DNA from 2 places in the Solibacillus sp. FSL K6-1126 genome. Region 1 is predicted to be linked to the other one. Evidence: riboswitches for the same ligand, from Rfam matches in the RefSeq annotation. Region 1 holds a riboswitch; the other holds the start of a gene.
The links. Region 1 has a riboswitch for FMN ahead of MHH44_RS06875 (ECF transporter S component). Riboswitches for the same ligand answer to the same signal wherever they lie in the genome.

Region 1 (8,116 bases):
TGACTTGGCGCGGATGGAATCGGGACATATGACCCTGTATAAGGAAGAAGTACCATTAGTTACAGTTATTGAAAGAATGACACATAAGTTTGACCAAACAGCGAAAGAAAACCATGTGCAACTGCAGATTGAAACAGACTTTTCGGACGAAACGCTTATTTCGATTGATGAGGACCGCATCGAGCAAGTGTTAACGAACTTAATTGATAATGCGATTCGCCATACACCAGCCGATGGATCCGTGACTGTTTCTATGATAAATGAGCAAAATTACGCAAAAATTCAAGTGAAAGATACAGGGCAAGGCATTCCTCAAGATGATTTGCCATATGTATTCGAACGGTTCTACAAAGCTGATAAAGCACGTACTCGCTCAAAAGGCGGAACGGGCTTAGGTCTGGCCATTACGAAAAATATTGTGGAAGCACATAACGGAAGAATTTCTGTTGATAGTGTCGAACAGCAAGGTACAACCTTTACATTTTACTTGCCATTACCTTAAAAAAATGGGGTAATGGAATAATGAGTATAAAAAAGTTTATCATTTTGAATCGCTCAAAGTGATAAACTTTTCTTTTTAAATGACTAGTTCGTTTATAAACGGATGATTATTGTAACTTTTTTGTTTCGAAAACGACAAATTACGTGAATGGAGGTGGGATGGGTGCAGCAATCCATTTTCCATCGATTATACGATACGTATCATCAGGATGTTTTTAATTTTTTGTTCTACTTAGTAAAAGACCGTACCACAGCTGAGGATCTTGCCCATGAAGTGTATGTTCGTGTATTAAAATCATACGACCGTTTCGAAGGGAAAAGCTCTGAAAAAACCTGGCTGTTTTCAATAGCAAAAAATGTAGCGATCGATTATTTCAGAAAAAAACAAGTACGTGATAAGCATGCATTTACAGCATTTGATTGGGAGACAGAGCAACTCGTAAGCCCAATCCCTTCACCTGAACAATTTACCGAATTAAATGATCAGCTCCATCAATTATTGGTTGCATTGGAAGAATGTTCAGGAGATCAGAAAATGGTTATTATTATGCGATTTATTCAAGAACTGTCCATCCAGGAAACAGCTGAAATTTTAGGGTGGACGCCCGGCAAAGTTAAAACGACACAGCACCGTGCTTTAAAGAATCTGCGGCTGCTATTGGAAGCGCAAGAAGGAAGGGAGGCGAATCCATTATGAAAAAGGAGCATTGGGATGAAAAAGAGATTGAACTTTTTCTGAAAAAAGCACCGAAAGTAACCGATCATCGTTCAAAAGATGAGGTATTTAATCGATTAAAGGATGATGGAGCATTTAATGAAGATCCGCCTCATATACAGCAAAACAATCAAAAAGGAATCCGTTGGGCACCGTTATTCGTTTCGATTGCATCAATATTTATTATTGTTTTAATCAGCGCACAATTTATAGGGAATAATGAGTCCGTCACAATGCAAAATGAAACATTTGACATTCAGACTCCAGAAACGGAAGAAAATATGACGATGAGTGCAAAAGAAGATGCGTCTACACAACATGAGCGCTCCATGATTAATAGTTTTACGACGGAAGCTCAACCGGAGCAAACGTTAGTTTATGAAAATGAGCTTGCCGACAACACATTATTAGAAATTGGTCTTTCAGGGGATGATGCAGAAAGCGTACCAGTGAGCATATTGATTCCAAATGAAGTTGTTGCCGAAAAAACAGGTACAGAAAATCCGTCAAAGCTGGAACTTTATAATACATTCAGTCCGTTGCTTGATGAACAGTCGCTCGGGTTTAATGAATATCATCCTTACAAGGGTGAATTGCGAGAAGAAGGGAACACGCTTGTTCACATATTGCCGGAAGGTCACCAATATGATGCAGGAACAGCTTCCTTATCGAATTATCTTGGTTCACTTGTCGATACTTTCAGTGATGCATATACGGAAGTGCAAATAGAAAATATCTCCGGAAAACCAATTTACTTCGATCATATTGGCGATGTAAATGAGCCGTTTCTATTAAACGATGAGAACGCTCAATATAATTATTTTATGTATCAGATGCGCAATGGGGCGGTATATTTAAGTCCGAATTTCCGAATGAGCTTTACAAATGTCGAAGAAGCAATCAAAAATATGACGGTGGAAGCGAACGATATATATAGAACGGTTATATTGCCAGGTGTATATTTAAAAGTTGAAGACGCTGAATCAGTCGTTACGATTACATTTGAAGAGCCTTTAAACTTGGAGAATTACGAGCCTGCACAAGCAATGCGAATGATTGAAGGGTTAATAATGACAGCGGCAAGTTTTGATAAACAAGTCAAATTCGAAAATATTGTACAGGAACAATGGGGCGGTTTTGATTTCACAAAACCAGTGGAGAAGCCGATAGCTGCAAATCGTATCCATTATGAATTTCAATAATCCAAATTAATTTACTAGGAATTGTAAGCAATGGGCTTTACAATTCCTTTTTTTTATATATAATAAGAATTGTAGCAAGGTAATTGTTACATAATTTCATATTGATTCATCTTCGGGGCAGGGTGTAACTCCCGACCGGCGGTAATAAAAGTGATAACCTCTGACCATTTACTTGGAGGAAGTTATGTCAAACTTTTCGAGCCCGCGAGCCACTTTTGTGTGCAGGATTTGGTGCGATTCCAAAGCCGACAGTATAGTCTGGATGGGAGAAGGTGAAGGTACGGTCGTCATTTTTTTGAAAATGCCGTGCTTTGCAGTACTTATTTTCAAGTTCCTTATTTGTTGCGGAATATTTTTTCGTATACAAAAATCAGGAATTGCTGCAAATGCACTGATAGACCCTTTATTTAAGTGTGCCTATTTCTCCCTTATGCTCTATTTGAGTATAAGGGTTTTTTCATGAAATGATTTGATACGTCCTTTCTTCTTGCGAGATGGAATCAGCAAAGAGGAGAGATTTATATGCAAAAAAGAAGTTTAAAGTTACGATCATTCGTAACAATCGCAATGCTGAGTGGAGTTTCATTTGTTCTAATGTTGTTAAACTTCCCACTACCATGGTTCCCAGTGTTTTTACAAATTGATTTCAGTGATGTGCCAGCATTGATTGCGGCGATTACAATGGGTCCTGTTGCGGGTATTCTAGTTGAACTTGTCAAAAATGTGCTTGACTGGATTTACACAGGGGCTCCTGAAGGGATTCCGGTAGGTCATATGGCAAACTTTGCTACAGGTGTATTATTCATTTTACCAGCTTACTATATTTATAAAAAATTCCCTTCTGCAAAAGGGTTAATGACTGGCTTAGTTGTTTCTACGGTTGTTATGTCACTAGGAATGGCAGCATTAAATTATGTGGCGTTCTTACCGCTGTATACGTACTTACTAGGCTTCGAATATAATATGTACGAAACGATCGTACTGGGTATTTTACCATTTAATATTGTTAAAGGAATTATGATGATTGTTGTCGTGACGATGCTTTACCGTACAATGCGTGTATGGATTGAAAATCAGCGCCGACAATATTTAGCTTAATTAAATAATAAAATTTGGAGCGATGTCGTAAAAGTGTTAACTTTATGACACCGCTCCTTTTATATTTACTATTACTATTGTCATTCTGTTATAGGGCTGATATGATATTGTACATTGTTAAGAAAATTAGGACGTTTCATTAAAACACCATGAAATGACATCTTGGGAGAGAATATGATGGACAAAAAAATACCATTTTCAACCTATGCAGTAATCGGAACGATGCTGTTTGGTATGTTTTTTGGAGCGGGAAATTTAATATTTCCGATTCAAATGGGGCAATTGGCAGGAACGAATTATTGGTTTGCGCTAATTGGCTTTTTAGTTACGGCAATTGGTTTGCCGTTTTTAGGAATTCTGGCAATCGGATTGTCGGGAAGTAATGGATTGCGTGATTTGGCAAGTAAAGTACATCCGGTGTTTGGATTGTTTTTTGCATTGGCTTTATATTTAACAATCGGGCCGTTTTTTGCAATTCCACGTACAGCAACCGTGCCGTTTGTCGTTGGATTTGAACCGTTTATCGATCCTTCGCAGGCAACATTGTGGCTAGCAGTATTCAGTTTTATTTTCTTCACGATAGTTTTTTACTTTTCGTTAAATCCGGCGAAAATAATGGACATTATCGGAAAATATTTAACGCCAGCCTTTTTAATATTTTTATTTGTATTAATCGGAATTAGTCTATTTTCTCCGATGGGGAAATTTGTTGAGCCTGCTGGGACTTATATTAACGAGGCGTTTATGACAGGATTTAAAGAAGGCTATAATACGATGGATGCACTTGCTTCACTTGCGTTCGGTATTGTAGTCATCCATGCGATTAAACGGACAGGTATTACAGATAAAAAAGAAATTGCAAAAGCGACTTGGAAATCGGGTATTTTTGCAATGGCATTAATGATGCTAATATACGGTCTGATTGCTTACATGGGAGCATCAAGTGTAACCGCTATTGGTACATTTGAAAATGGCGGGCAAATTTTTGCGGCTGTAGCTGATCATTACTTCGGCTCATACGGTGCGATTTTGTTGGCGATTATTATTGTACTTGCATGTTTGAAAACAAGTATTGGGCTCATTACTTCATGCAGTGAGTTTTTCCATGAAGTGTTTCCGAAAATCAGCTATAAAACATTTGTAGTGATGCTATGTGCTGTTTCTTTTATCATTGCGAACTTTGGGTTAACGAATATTATTACATATGCGGTTCCGGTGTTGATGTTCCTTTACCCGCTGGCAATTGTGTTAATAATCCTGGCACTTTTAGGACCGTTGTTTCACTATAAAAAACCTGTATTTACAGGTGCGATTGTGCTGGTATTCTTTATTAGTATAATTGATGGATACAATGCATTGATCGGTAGTGTACCGGCATTTGAAGTAAGTTTGTTGTCATCTATTTCAACGATCTATGCGGACTACTTGCCGCTTTATTCAATTGGCTTAGGATGGATTGTACCGGCTGTAGTTGGAGCTGTTATCGGATTATGTATTCCGAATCGCAGCGGTGAAGTAAATACGAATTAAAAAAATGGGTGTGTAAGAGGAAAAATTTCCTTTTACACACCCGTTTTCTGTTTTAGTGGATATTTTGCTTTTTGAAGTTTCCTCCTTTAACTTCGACTACTTCGTACACCGTCACAAAGGCATTCGGATCGATTTCACGAATGATTCCTTTTATTTTGCTTTCCTCCATTCGGTTAATTACACAAGTGATTTCTTGGAACTCCTGATGCGAGTAAGCACCGTATACCGTATTGAATGTGGCGCTTCGTCCTAAGCGGTCCCGGATCGTTTCGACCATTTTAAGTGGCTCGTTCGTAATAATTTTGTATGTTTTAGAGCCGCTTAGTCCTTCTTCTACAATTATGATAACTTTCGATGCAATATAGTACGCAATTGCTGATAGCAAGGCACCTTTGAATCCGAAAACAAACGAAACGATAATGAAAACGAAAAAGTTTAAAAATAGAATGAGATCACTTGTACCAAAAGGGAGTTTTCTGGAAAGTAACACAGCAAGCATGTCTATCCCGTCGAGAGCCCCACCATTGCGGAGTGCTAAACCCATACCGATACCTAAAATGATCCCCCCTACAACTGTAATAAGCAACGCATCGCCAGTAATGATTGTTGGTACATGGTGCATAAGCGAAGTACCGATTGCTAATGATGCAATCCCGATAACAGAATTGATAGCAAATGTTTTTCCGATTTGTTTATATCCTAAATAAATAAACGGGATGTTTAGTAAGGCGATCAGCAGGCCTAATGATATTGGCGTTAGCTGAGAAATAACGATACTAATCCCCGTAATTCCGCCATCCGATACGTTATTTGGTATTAATACTGCTTCTAATCCATAAGCGGCGATTAAACCGCCAATAATAACAATGATTTTTTGTCCGATTGACTTTGCGATGTCTTGCTTCGACATAAAATTCCCCCTCAATTTGCATGGTAATAATTATACATGAATTTCGGCCAGATGACTTTTCAACGAGTAAATTAACCAACTTTTTTGCAAAAAAAATAGCATCAATGTATATAGTAATGAAATTTTACGTCATTTAATTACGGGATATGTACTGAAACGTAACATGGATTAAAAAACCATTTAAGGGAATGTTCGAATTATGCGATAAGATCGTTCTAAAAAACGTATGTTAGTTTTTATAACATTGAATTGACAAGGGATATTACATTAGTTTAAAGTAAATGGTAAGAAGAGGGAGGCGAGATAATGAGTCGAGAGTTTCGAAGAGCTATGCCGTTACTGCCGATTAGCATGGTTATGCAATTGACGGAATTAACGGCCAGACAAATTCGCTATTATGAGGAACATGAACTAATCGTCCCTGCCAGATCAGAAGGGAATCGCCGGATGTTTTCTCTTGATGATATTGATGCATTGCTGGAAATAAGAGAGTTACTCGACCAGGGCATTAATATGGCGGGTGTCAAAAAGGTATTTGCAATGAGATCGAAAGAGTATGTAAAGAAACCTGACGTGGTACGCGTGACAGATACAGAATTGCGGACTATATTGCGTGAAGAAATGCTGCAGGCACAGCGCATGCAAAAAACATCGCTACGTCAAGGCGATTTATCGCGTTTCTTTCAATATAAAACTGAGTAGGACCAACTAAAAAGGAGAGTGTTGAAGTATGGCAAATGTAATGGTGAATGGAACAAGCAAAGCAACGAAAGAAAGCATTAAGAAAATTGTAGCAGATAAAAATGTTAAATTTATTCGTCTGCAATTTACCGATATTTTAGGAACAATTAAAAACGTTGAAATTCCGGTAAGTCAGTTAGACAAAGCACTGGATAACAAAATGATGTTTGACGGTTCTTCAATTGAAGGCTTCGTACGTATTGAAGAATCTGACATGTATTTGCGCCCGGACCTAGATACATTTATGATTTTCCCATGGACTGCAGAAAAAGGGAAAGTAGCCCGACTAATTTGTGACATCGCCCGTCCGGACGGCTCTCCTTTTGAAGGGGATCCTCGCTCTAACTTAAAAAGAATGTTAAAAGAAATGGAGGAATTAGGTTTTACAAGCTTTAACTTAGGACCTGAACCAGAATTCTTCTTATTTAAATTAGATGAAAAAGGCAACCCGACATTAGAGTTGAACGATGATGGTGGCTACTTCGACTTGGCACCGACAGATTTAGGGGAAAACTGCCGCCGCGATATCGTATTGGAATTGGAGGAAATGGGCTTTGAAATTGAAGCATCGCACCATGAAGTTGCTCCGGGTCAACACGAAATTGACTTCAAATATGCCAACGCGGTGGAAGCATGCGATAACATCCAAACATTCAAATTAGTAGTAAAAACAATTGCGCGTAAACATGGCTTACATGCGACATTTATGCCAAAACCATTATTCGGCGTGAACGGTTCAGGAATGCATTTCAACTTATCATTATTCCAAGGAAGCAAAAATGCGTTTTGGGATGAAGGGGAAGACTTACAGTTATCAAAAACGGCAAAACATTTCTTAGCAGGTGTATTAAAGCATGTTCAAGGATTTACAGCGGTGACGAATCCGACTGTCAACTCATACAAACGTTTAGTACCTGGCTACGAAGCACCTTGTTATGTGGCATGGTCACCAAAAAACCGTTCACCATTAGTACGTATTCCGGAATCTCGCGGTCTATCAACTCGTATTGAATTACGCTCAGTTGACCCATCTGCAAACCCTTACTTAGCAATGGCTGTTATTTTGGCTGCAGGATTGGATGGCGTAAAAAATGAAATCGAGCCACCAGCACCGGTTGATCGTAACATTTATGTGATGAATGCTGAAGAGCGTGCAGCTTATGGTATTGCAAGTTTACCAGGTTCATTGGATGCTGCATTAAGTACTTTAGCGAAAGATGAAGTAATCATCGATGCGTTAGGTGAACATATTTATGCAAACTTTAAAGAAGCAAAAGAAGTGGAGTTTGATATGTTCCGCACAACCGTTACACAGTGGGAACGTGACCAATATATGAAGATGTACTAAGAGGAAAGCGTTGGGGCTGCATGCTCCAACGCGTTTTTCATATTAACAGATATACGATATGTAGGATCTTG
Region 2 (8,116 bases), 830 kb from region 1:
TATTTGTATAAAATTAACGAATAATACTAACAATGGAGCAAGTGTATATCCATCTATCAGTTGCAAAACAGAAATATTTCCGTTTTCGAAAGATTTGACGAAGACCGTAGTGATTACAATAATTGCAATTAAATTAACTATAAAATTAAATATTGTTTTATTAAAAGCTTTTTTTGCTATTGAGATTTGCTCTTCTCGATTTATTGGAGGTTCATTTGCTTTACGTTCAGTCGGTGCTGCAAATACGTGAAAATTGCGGTCACTCGCAATATAGTCCCAGCCGCTTTCTTCGTATAACCGAATTTTTTCACTCGATATATATTTGCTTTTTGCCAGTTCCAGTCGGTAATCCATTCTTTTACGATCACCTTTTTTAAACTTGGCAATATATGTGCCAATCTCATAAAAATGCAGCCCTTGCTCGGACATATCTGAAAACCAGCTTTCATGTTCCTTCATACGCCAATACTGCCTTGGTCTTATTCTAAGTACTATTTCTGCCATCGCTCTACCTCCTTGTAAGTCTTACCTAACAATAGAATAGAAGGGATTGTTTGTAAATAAAAAATAAGGACCTGGAATCTATTTCAGCACTCCCTGACGAAATAAAAAAATTGAAATTTTTCACAGCAAAAAGGCAACCCTACCCATGTAAGATTGCCTTTTACACCGCTTGGAACTAACTATCCGCAAGCAGCAATATTTTCTGAGCTGCATTCTCCACTAGAACATCCAGCTCTGCATATCCGTAATAACGTATATACATTACCACCTTATCTTTTGATGCAACTAATTGTTTCCATTCTTCATCCTCGCGAGTAATAAGGTGATCAAAGCCAGGGTGTTTCCTTTCTATGAAACTTTCCCTTTCATCTCCGTATGTATGCCACTCCATCAAGTCAGACAGCAATGGTTTAGCGAACGCCTGAAATGTTAAATTGTATATTTCAGTAGAAACGCTCGGTGAGTATGTACCACTTTTATCTAACCACATTTCATCCTTAATTATTCCACTTTCGTCGGTCTCAAACTGAACGGGTGCAAAGATACTCCAATTTGTTGAATAACGGTTTGCCCAATCGATTTCATCTGTATAATATTCATCCCGGATTAGCTGTGGATTTTGTTCGATATCGGCTAAACGAACAAACGGCAAGTTTTCATCATTCTTTGGAAGTGTATAGTTATCCATTTTTTTTAATTGGTAAAGTGGCATAATTAAGCCGCTTACGAGAATAATCCCTATAAAGACAACCGAAAATACACCATTTTTTCGCAAACTTTTTTTCCAAGGGGCATGATGGTTGATGGCTTTGCCTTCATTTAAACTTTTTTTCAATTCTTTAATCGCCAATAAAGCTCTTATGGCGTAAAAAACATAGTGAATATAGACGAGAGTAAGGATACTTTGCTGTACGACATATCCTTCAACTAAACGTAATACAGGTGCTCCATCCAAAAACCACATTGCCAAAAGCATACCTAGAATCAGGGCCACTACAAGAGAAATCCATACTAAATTAAATACGAGTTTTTTACTTAGCCGCTGTAATGTAAATGCCTGTTCTGCAGAATCTGTATGGATTTCGGGTGCATTGTTTTCAGTTAGTGAAGAGAAAACATGAAACCATTGATAGCTTGTGACATATTTCCAGCCGTTTTCCTCGTACAGATCAATTTGCTCATAGGTAATTAATTTCCTATCTGTCACTTCAATCCGGTATTCAATTCGCTTCGGGTCACCTTTTTTAAAATGGGCTAAATTTGTTCCCATTTTATGAAGGTGGAGCCCCTGTAACGACATATCCGAAAACCAGCTTTCGTGTTCTCCGATTCGCCAGTAGTTGGTTGGTCTGATTTTGCGCACCATTTTAGTCATCGTTTCCCTCCTCTAATATACTGCTGTCGAAAATCAGAGATTTTAGACGAGCATATTCTATTCTTAATGCATGCTCGCCTTCTTTCGTAATTTCATATATTTTTCGCCGCCCATCGTCTTTTGCCAAAGCGATTAATCCGTCTTTTTGCATTCGTGATAGGACACCATATAACGTTCCGGGCCCCATTGTTAAACGGCCTTTTGATACTTCTGTAATGGACTGCATTAATTGATAGCCATGATTTGGACGCATTAACGCCAATAATACGTAGTACATTGCTTCAGTCATTGGCCCGCCATTATAAGACATATTCATTCCTCCAACTATTATGTCATGCGATATATCGTCTGACATAATAGTAAATGACAGGGAATAATTTGTAAACTTGTTATTAAAAGAAAACGAAAAACCACTCCAACATGTTGGAGTGGTCAGCACTAAGCATTCTTAAAACATCTTATTCAAGTTTGCCATTTCAATAGCGGACATTGCGCTGTCGTAGCCTTTATTACCCGCTTTTGTACCAGCGCGTTCAATCGCCTGTTCGATATTTTCTGTTGTGACAATACCGAAAATTACCGGAACCCCTGTATCCAAGCCTGCTTTGGCAATTCCTTTTGCTGCTTCGTTACATACATAGTCGTAATGTGTAGTTGATCCGCGAATGACCGTACCTAAACCGATTACTGCATCATAATTATTTGTTTCAGCCATTTTTTTTGCAACAAACGGTACTTCAAAAGCACCTGGCACCCATGCTGTATCAATGTTTGCTTCGTCAACACCGTGACGTTTTAAACCATCCAGTGCACCGCTTAATAACTTATCATTAATAAATTCATTGAATCGCCCAACGACAATTCCGATTTTCAAATCTGTTCCGACTAATTGTGCTTCAAATGTTTTTCCCATTTTAATTGCTCCTTTTTATACCGATACGGTAGTTAATTTTATATATTGAACTAAGTCTTCGATTGTAATAAATTTCAGTTTATGTTTTTGCGCTAGCTTTTCGAGCTGCGGCAAGCGGGCCATTGAACCATCTTCGTTCATAATTTCACAGATGACCGCGACTTCATTCGAACCGCAAAGCTTTGCCAGGTCAACGCCTGCTTCCGTATGCCCTCGACGTTCCAACACGCCCCCCTGTTTTGCAATGAGGGGGAATACATGGCCCGGACGATGAAAATGCCCCGGTTCTGTTGCTGGATCCAGCAATGCTAACATCGTTTTAGAACGCTCAAATGCACTTATACCTGTCGTTGTATGGATATGATCGATACTAATCGTAAAAGCCGTTTGATATGTATCGGTATTGCTTTGCACCATTGGATGAAGGGAAAGCTTTTCTGCAATTGCAGATGAAATTGGTGTACAAATTAACCCTCTTCCATAAAGCGCCATAAAATTAATATTTTCCGGTGTAGCGAATTCTCCTAACACAAGAAAATCCCCTTCATTTTCACGGTTCTCGTCATCTGACACAATAATAATCTCACCGTTTTTCAATGCCTGAATTGCTTCTTCAATCGTATTCATTTATCACCACTCCTTTAAAATCCGGTACGTTGCAAAAAGTCCATTGTAATCGTACTTCCCGTTTGATTTTGTAAATGTTTTTTTACATATTTTCCGATTAGATCTGTTTCAATGTTCACAACATCTCCTGGCTTTTTATAGCCTAGTACAGTCTGCTCATACGTATGAGGGATTAAGGAAATGGTAATGAATGTGTCTGTCACCTCAAAAATCGTTAAACTCGTGCCGTCTACTGTAATCGAGCCTTTCTTGATGCATTCTGCAATCAAATGCTTTTCCATTGCCAAATCAATATAAACTGCATTGGCGACCGGTCTTTTCCGTTGAATTGTCGCTATCCCATCCACGTGGCCCGATACAATATGCCCCCCGAAACGACCATTCGCCGACATTGCCCGTTCCAAATTGACAGGCTTACCTGCTGCTAATTGCTGGAGGCTGGTTGCTTTGACGGTTTCCGGCATAACATCCGCCAAAAATACGGTTGGCGAGAAATGCTTTACGGTCAAACAGACACCGTTAACGGCAATACTGTCCCCGAGTTGGACATCCTCTAAAATTTTGCTTGCGCGAATGGCTAGTTCCATCGCTTGTGTGGACTGGCTGATCGTTTCAACCGTTCCAAGTTCTTCAATGATTCCTGTAAACATCCTGCTCACCTCTTTTTAATAATAAAAAAGAACCCCGATTGAAGTCGGAGTTCGATGAGAGGAAAATTGAGCATCATCAAATAAGCTTTTTGAAGATAATTTTCAAAAAACTGCTGACATTGCTTCCTTCTCCCATCCAGACTATAACTGTCGGCTTTGGACTTGCACCAAATCCTGCACACAAAAGTGGCTCACGGGCTTAGAGATTACTCATCACCGTCGATTGGGAATTTCACCCGACCCCGAAGGAAATTATTTTTCAATGGAAATAAAAAAATCCCGTCACAAGGCGCGACAGGAAAAGTGTATAGCAAAAAACCACATTAAAAATCAAAAAATTTTAAAAATGTGTTACCATTCCTTCTCCCATCCAGACTATAACTGTCGGCTTTGGATTTGCACCAAAATCCTGCACACAAAAAAGTGGCTCACGGGCTTAGAGATTAACTCATCACCGTCGATTGGGAATTTCACCCGACCCCGAAGGAAATTATTTTATTTGAAAGTTATTGTAACATAAATAAATTAAAAAGCTAATAGTATTTTAGCACTTACTTACTTTTTGTTCCCTCAATCTTTTTACATCTACCCCTCTATCAAATTAATATTTTGAAACTTTACTCATGGTAATACGTAGAAGAATATACATAATATCACAGAAAATAGAAAGGACTTATTGCAAGCTGATTTTAATTGTCTCTCATTTGCTTGGTTGCTTTTTTTAAGTTTTAATTTGTATAAAATATAGTGTCGGATAATCTTCAGTAATATAAAAAAAACAAATACCTTTTTAACGATAATGGAGGCTTTTATGGCGAATAATTCACAGTCGAATAAATATCTTATCTTTTTAGAACTACTGTTTTATGCAGCTTTACCCTATGCAATATGGAAGTTTGGCCGAGAGCCTTTTGGTGACTATGCTGCGATGCTGCTGTCCACTGTTCCCGGGATAATTTATACTGTTTACCGCTTTGCTAAGGATCGGCAGTTTAATGTGACGGGCTTGTTTATTTTAGGCTCGATGCTTATAGGTACTACAGTAGATTTATTGTCAGGTTCAGCGGAGCAAATGATTTGGAATAATGTTTATTTAGGTCTTTTTTACACATTTCTCTATGTAATTTTATTTATTATAAAAAAGCCTTTTCCTTTGTATGTTGCAATTGATTTTGCATATTTGCAAGGCTATGCACGAAAGGACAGTAAAGCTTTGTTCTTTCAAAAAGGGATTTTCGAATGGTTTCAGCTGATCCAGATTGTTTTCATTATTCGAGGACTTGTTATGGCAGGAATTACGGTCTTTCTGCTACAGAAATACGGAATTGACAGCTATGGGGATATGCTGATTTATAAACGTATAGCAAGCTGGCTGTTTTCCGGCATAGTAATGGGTATGTTCTTCTACATTAATGTAATCGTGCAAAATTACACGAACAGGGTACAGGAAAAAAATGATGAAAAGCTGCCGGAACCTGAAGTTATGGCGAAGTAATTTTTTGTGAAAGGATGATGGTGATGAAGAACACAGCAAATGTAAAAGAATGTCCAAAATGCGGCGGCACGGAATTAGGTAGAGGAAAACATAGCGGCTACAGTGTTATGGCCCCTGTTAATAAATTGAGTTTGGGTTGCAATATCGAATACATTATATGTACACATTGTGGATTTATCATTGAGGGCTATGTCGTAAAGCCCGAGAAATTTAAAGGAACATTTTAATTTAGACTTCCACTTACTAAAAGCCCATTGCAACCGCAATGGGCCTCTCATTTTCTATATTACAAAAAATTACATCTTCCAACTACCTCTGCTTTTACTGAATAATATGCTTTTGTATCTCCTTTGCATCCGCTGGATATGTCGCCATCAATTCATCACGCAACTCTTTAAGCTTTTTTGTATAACTTCCTGTAAAGCCATTCATTATAGCCGTCAAAAACACGGGGCTGTAATTTGTTTTCATTTGATTCATAGTAACCGCCCCTTCATTAATTCAACTGTTTTAGTCGCTCTTTTGCGGCCACCATATTTTTTAATGATGCAATCGTCTCTTGTTCCGTACGAGTTTTCAGGCCACAATCGGGATTGATCCAAAATTGTTCTTTTGCGATTACTTTTTTACCTTTTTCAATAATGGCTGCCATTCCTTCCACAGTTGGAATACGCGGGCTATGAATATCATATACACCTAAACCAATTCCTAGTTTGTATGGTGTTTCTTTTAGTACTTTTATGAGTTCTCCGTGGCTTCGTGACGTTTCAATTGAAATCACATCCGCATCCAATGATTCTATTACATCTAAAAAATCGTTGAATTCACAATAACACATATGTGTATGAATCTGGGTCGTTTCACGCACACCGCTTGTCGCTAATTTAAACGCATCTACACTTGCATCGATATAAGCCTTATGCAGACTTTTACGGATCGGCAAGCCTTCTTTCAATGCAGGTTCATCTACTTGAATAATATTGATTCCCGCATTTTCAAGTGCTCTTACTTCTTCTCTTAGTGCCAGGCCGATTTGATAAGCAACTTCTGAGCGAGCTAAATCATTTCTTACAAATGACCAGTTCAATATTGTAACGGGTCCCGTCAACATCCCTTTTACAGGTTTTTCCGTAAGTGATTGTGCCGCACTTACTTCCTTTACTGTCATCGGTTCTATCCATTCAACATCTCCGTATATAATTGGGGGTTTTACACAACGTGATCCGTATGAAACTACCCATCCATTTGTCGTAAAAGCAAAGCCATTTAATTTTTCACCAAAAAATTCGACCATGTCAGTTCGCTCGAATTCACCATGAACAAGGACATCAAGGCCAAGTTGCTCCTGAATGGTAATCCAACGTGCGGTTTCGTTCGCGTTGAATGCTTCATACTCGGTTGTTGTAATTTCCCCTTTTCGCCATAAACTACGGTTTTTCTTAACTTGTGAGGATTGCGGGAAACTCCCGATTGTTGTTGTCGGATAGTCTGGTAACTGTAAAAAGGCACGTTGTAGCTTACTACGCTTGTCGTAGTCATCAGTTCGTTTAAATGCTTCCGGTGTTAATGCGTTTACTTGTGCATGTACTGCTTTCTTTTGTCTTGATTCATGCAGTGCCAATGTTCGGATTGCTTTTTCGCTATCTAAAAAAGCCTGGATATGAAGAACTTCCTGCTGAAGTATTTTCCCTTTGATCATTTGCAATTCCGTTATTTTTTCATTGGCAAATGCCAAAGCATTTAGCAGCTCTGGTACAATCCCGTTTTCTCCTGCTGTTGTAACTGGCACATGCTGAAGACTGCATGATGTTTGTAGATGTATTGGTGAAAATGGTACATAGGAACGTATTTCCGCTACTAGTTCCAACTGCTTCTGCAGCTCGGCTCTCCATATGTCCCGACCATTAATAATACCTGCAAATAGAACTTTATCTTTTGGGAAACCAAACTTCTTTAACGCTGCTAGATTTTCATTTTTCCCATGAACAAAGTCCAGTCCAAAGCCATCTACAGGCAAATTAATCATTGTTTGATAGTCGGATAACGCTTCAAAATAAGTTGCGCAGATCGTTTCAACTGTCAGTCCTTTTAATATTTGATGATAGAAATGTTGAACTAATGCTATATCTTCGGACGTAAGGTCTTTTGTAAGGCTTGGTTCTTCAAGCTGGATCGACGTTGCACCACTTGCTTCCAACGACTGAAGCAACTCTTTATATACCATTACCAGCTGCTGAATATAGTGTTGTTTTTGTTCGTGATCTATACCTTTCGTCAGTTTATAAAATGTAAATGGACCGATAATAGTCACACGAGGGGTCATGCCGAATGCTTCGATTGCCTCCTGAATATATTGCGCGTAAACATTGTGTTGCAATGCCAGTTGCTGTCCTTCGTATTCCGGTACAATATAGTGATAATTTGTGTTGAACCATTTCGTCATTTCACTTGCCACCACATTTTCAGCACCGCGCGCCATTGCAAAATAGGCTGTTAAATGATGCTGCAATGATAGATGGTCGTATCTAGATGGAATCATATTAAACATAACG

Region 2: another riboswitch for FMN. It lies ahead of ribE (riboflavin synthase); the one in region 1 lies ahead of MHH44_RS06875 (ECF transporter S component).

The regions. Positions count from the first base shown of each region.
Region 1 covers NZ_JBBOPD010000001.1:1,428,650-1,436,765, forward strand. Annotated here, with positions in the region: gene MHH44_RS06860 (ATP-binding protein) at 1-502, shown strand, start outside; gene MHH44_RS06865 (RNA polymerase sigma factor SigX) at 665-1,198, shown strand; gene MHH44_RS06870 (hypothetical protein) at 1,195-2,418, shown strand; FMN riboswitch at 2,523-2,696, shown strand; gene MHH44_RS06875 (ECF transporter S component) at 2,941-3,516, shown strand; gene brnQ (branched-chain amino acid transport system II carrier protein) at 3,694-5,046, shown strand; gene MHH44_RS06885 (YitT family protein) at 5,099-5,956, opposite strand; gene MHH44_RS06890 (MerR family transcriptional regulator) at 6,263-6,658, shown strand; gene glnA (type I glutamate--ammonia ligase) at 6,699-8,045, shown strand.
Region 2 covers NZ_JBBOPD010000001.1:2,261,277-2,269,392, forward strand. Annotated here, with positions in the region: gene MHH44_RS11060 (DUF2812 domain-containing protein) at 1-504, opposite strand, end outside; gene MHH44_RS11065 (DUF2812 domain-containing protein) at 680-1,879, opposite strand; gene MHH44_RS11070 (PadR family transcriptional regulator) at 1,872-2,189, opposite strand; gene ribH (6,7-dimethyl-8-ribityllumazine synthase) at 2,328-2,792, opposite strand; gene ribB (3,4-dihydroxy-2-butanone-4-phosphate synthase) at 2,808-3,419, opposite strand; gene ribE (riboflavin synthase) at 3,434-4,069, opposite strand; FMN riboswitch at 4,190-4,323, opposite strand; FMN riboswitch at 4,424-4,561, opposite strand; gene MHH44_RS11090 (VC0807 family protein) at 4,881-5,564, shown strand; gene MHH44_RS11095 (hypothetical protein) at 5,588-5,791, shown strand; gene MHH44_RS11100 (hypothetical protein) at 5,886-6,044, opposite strand; gene metE (5-methyltetrahydropteroyltriglutamate--homocysteine S-methyltransferase) at 6,061-8,116, opposite strand, start outside.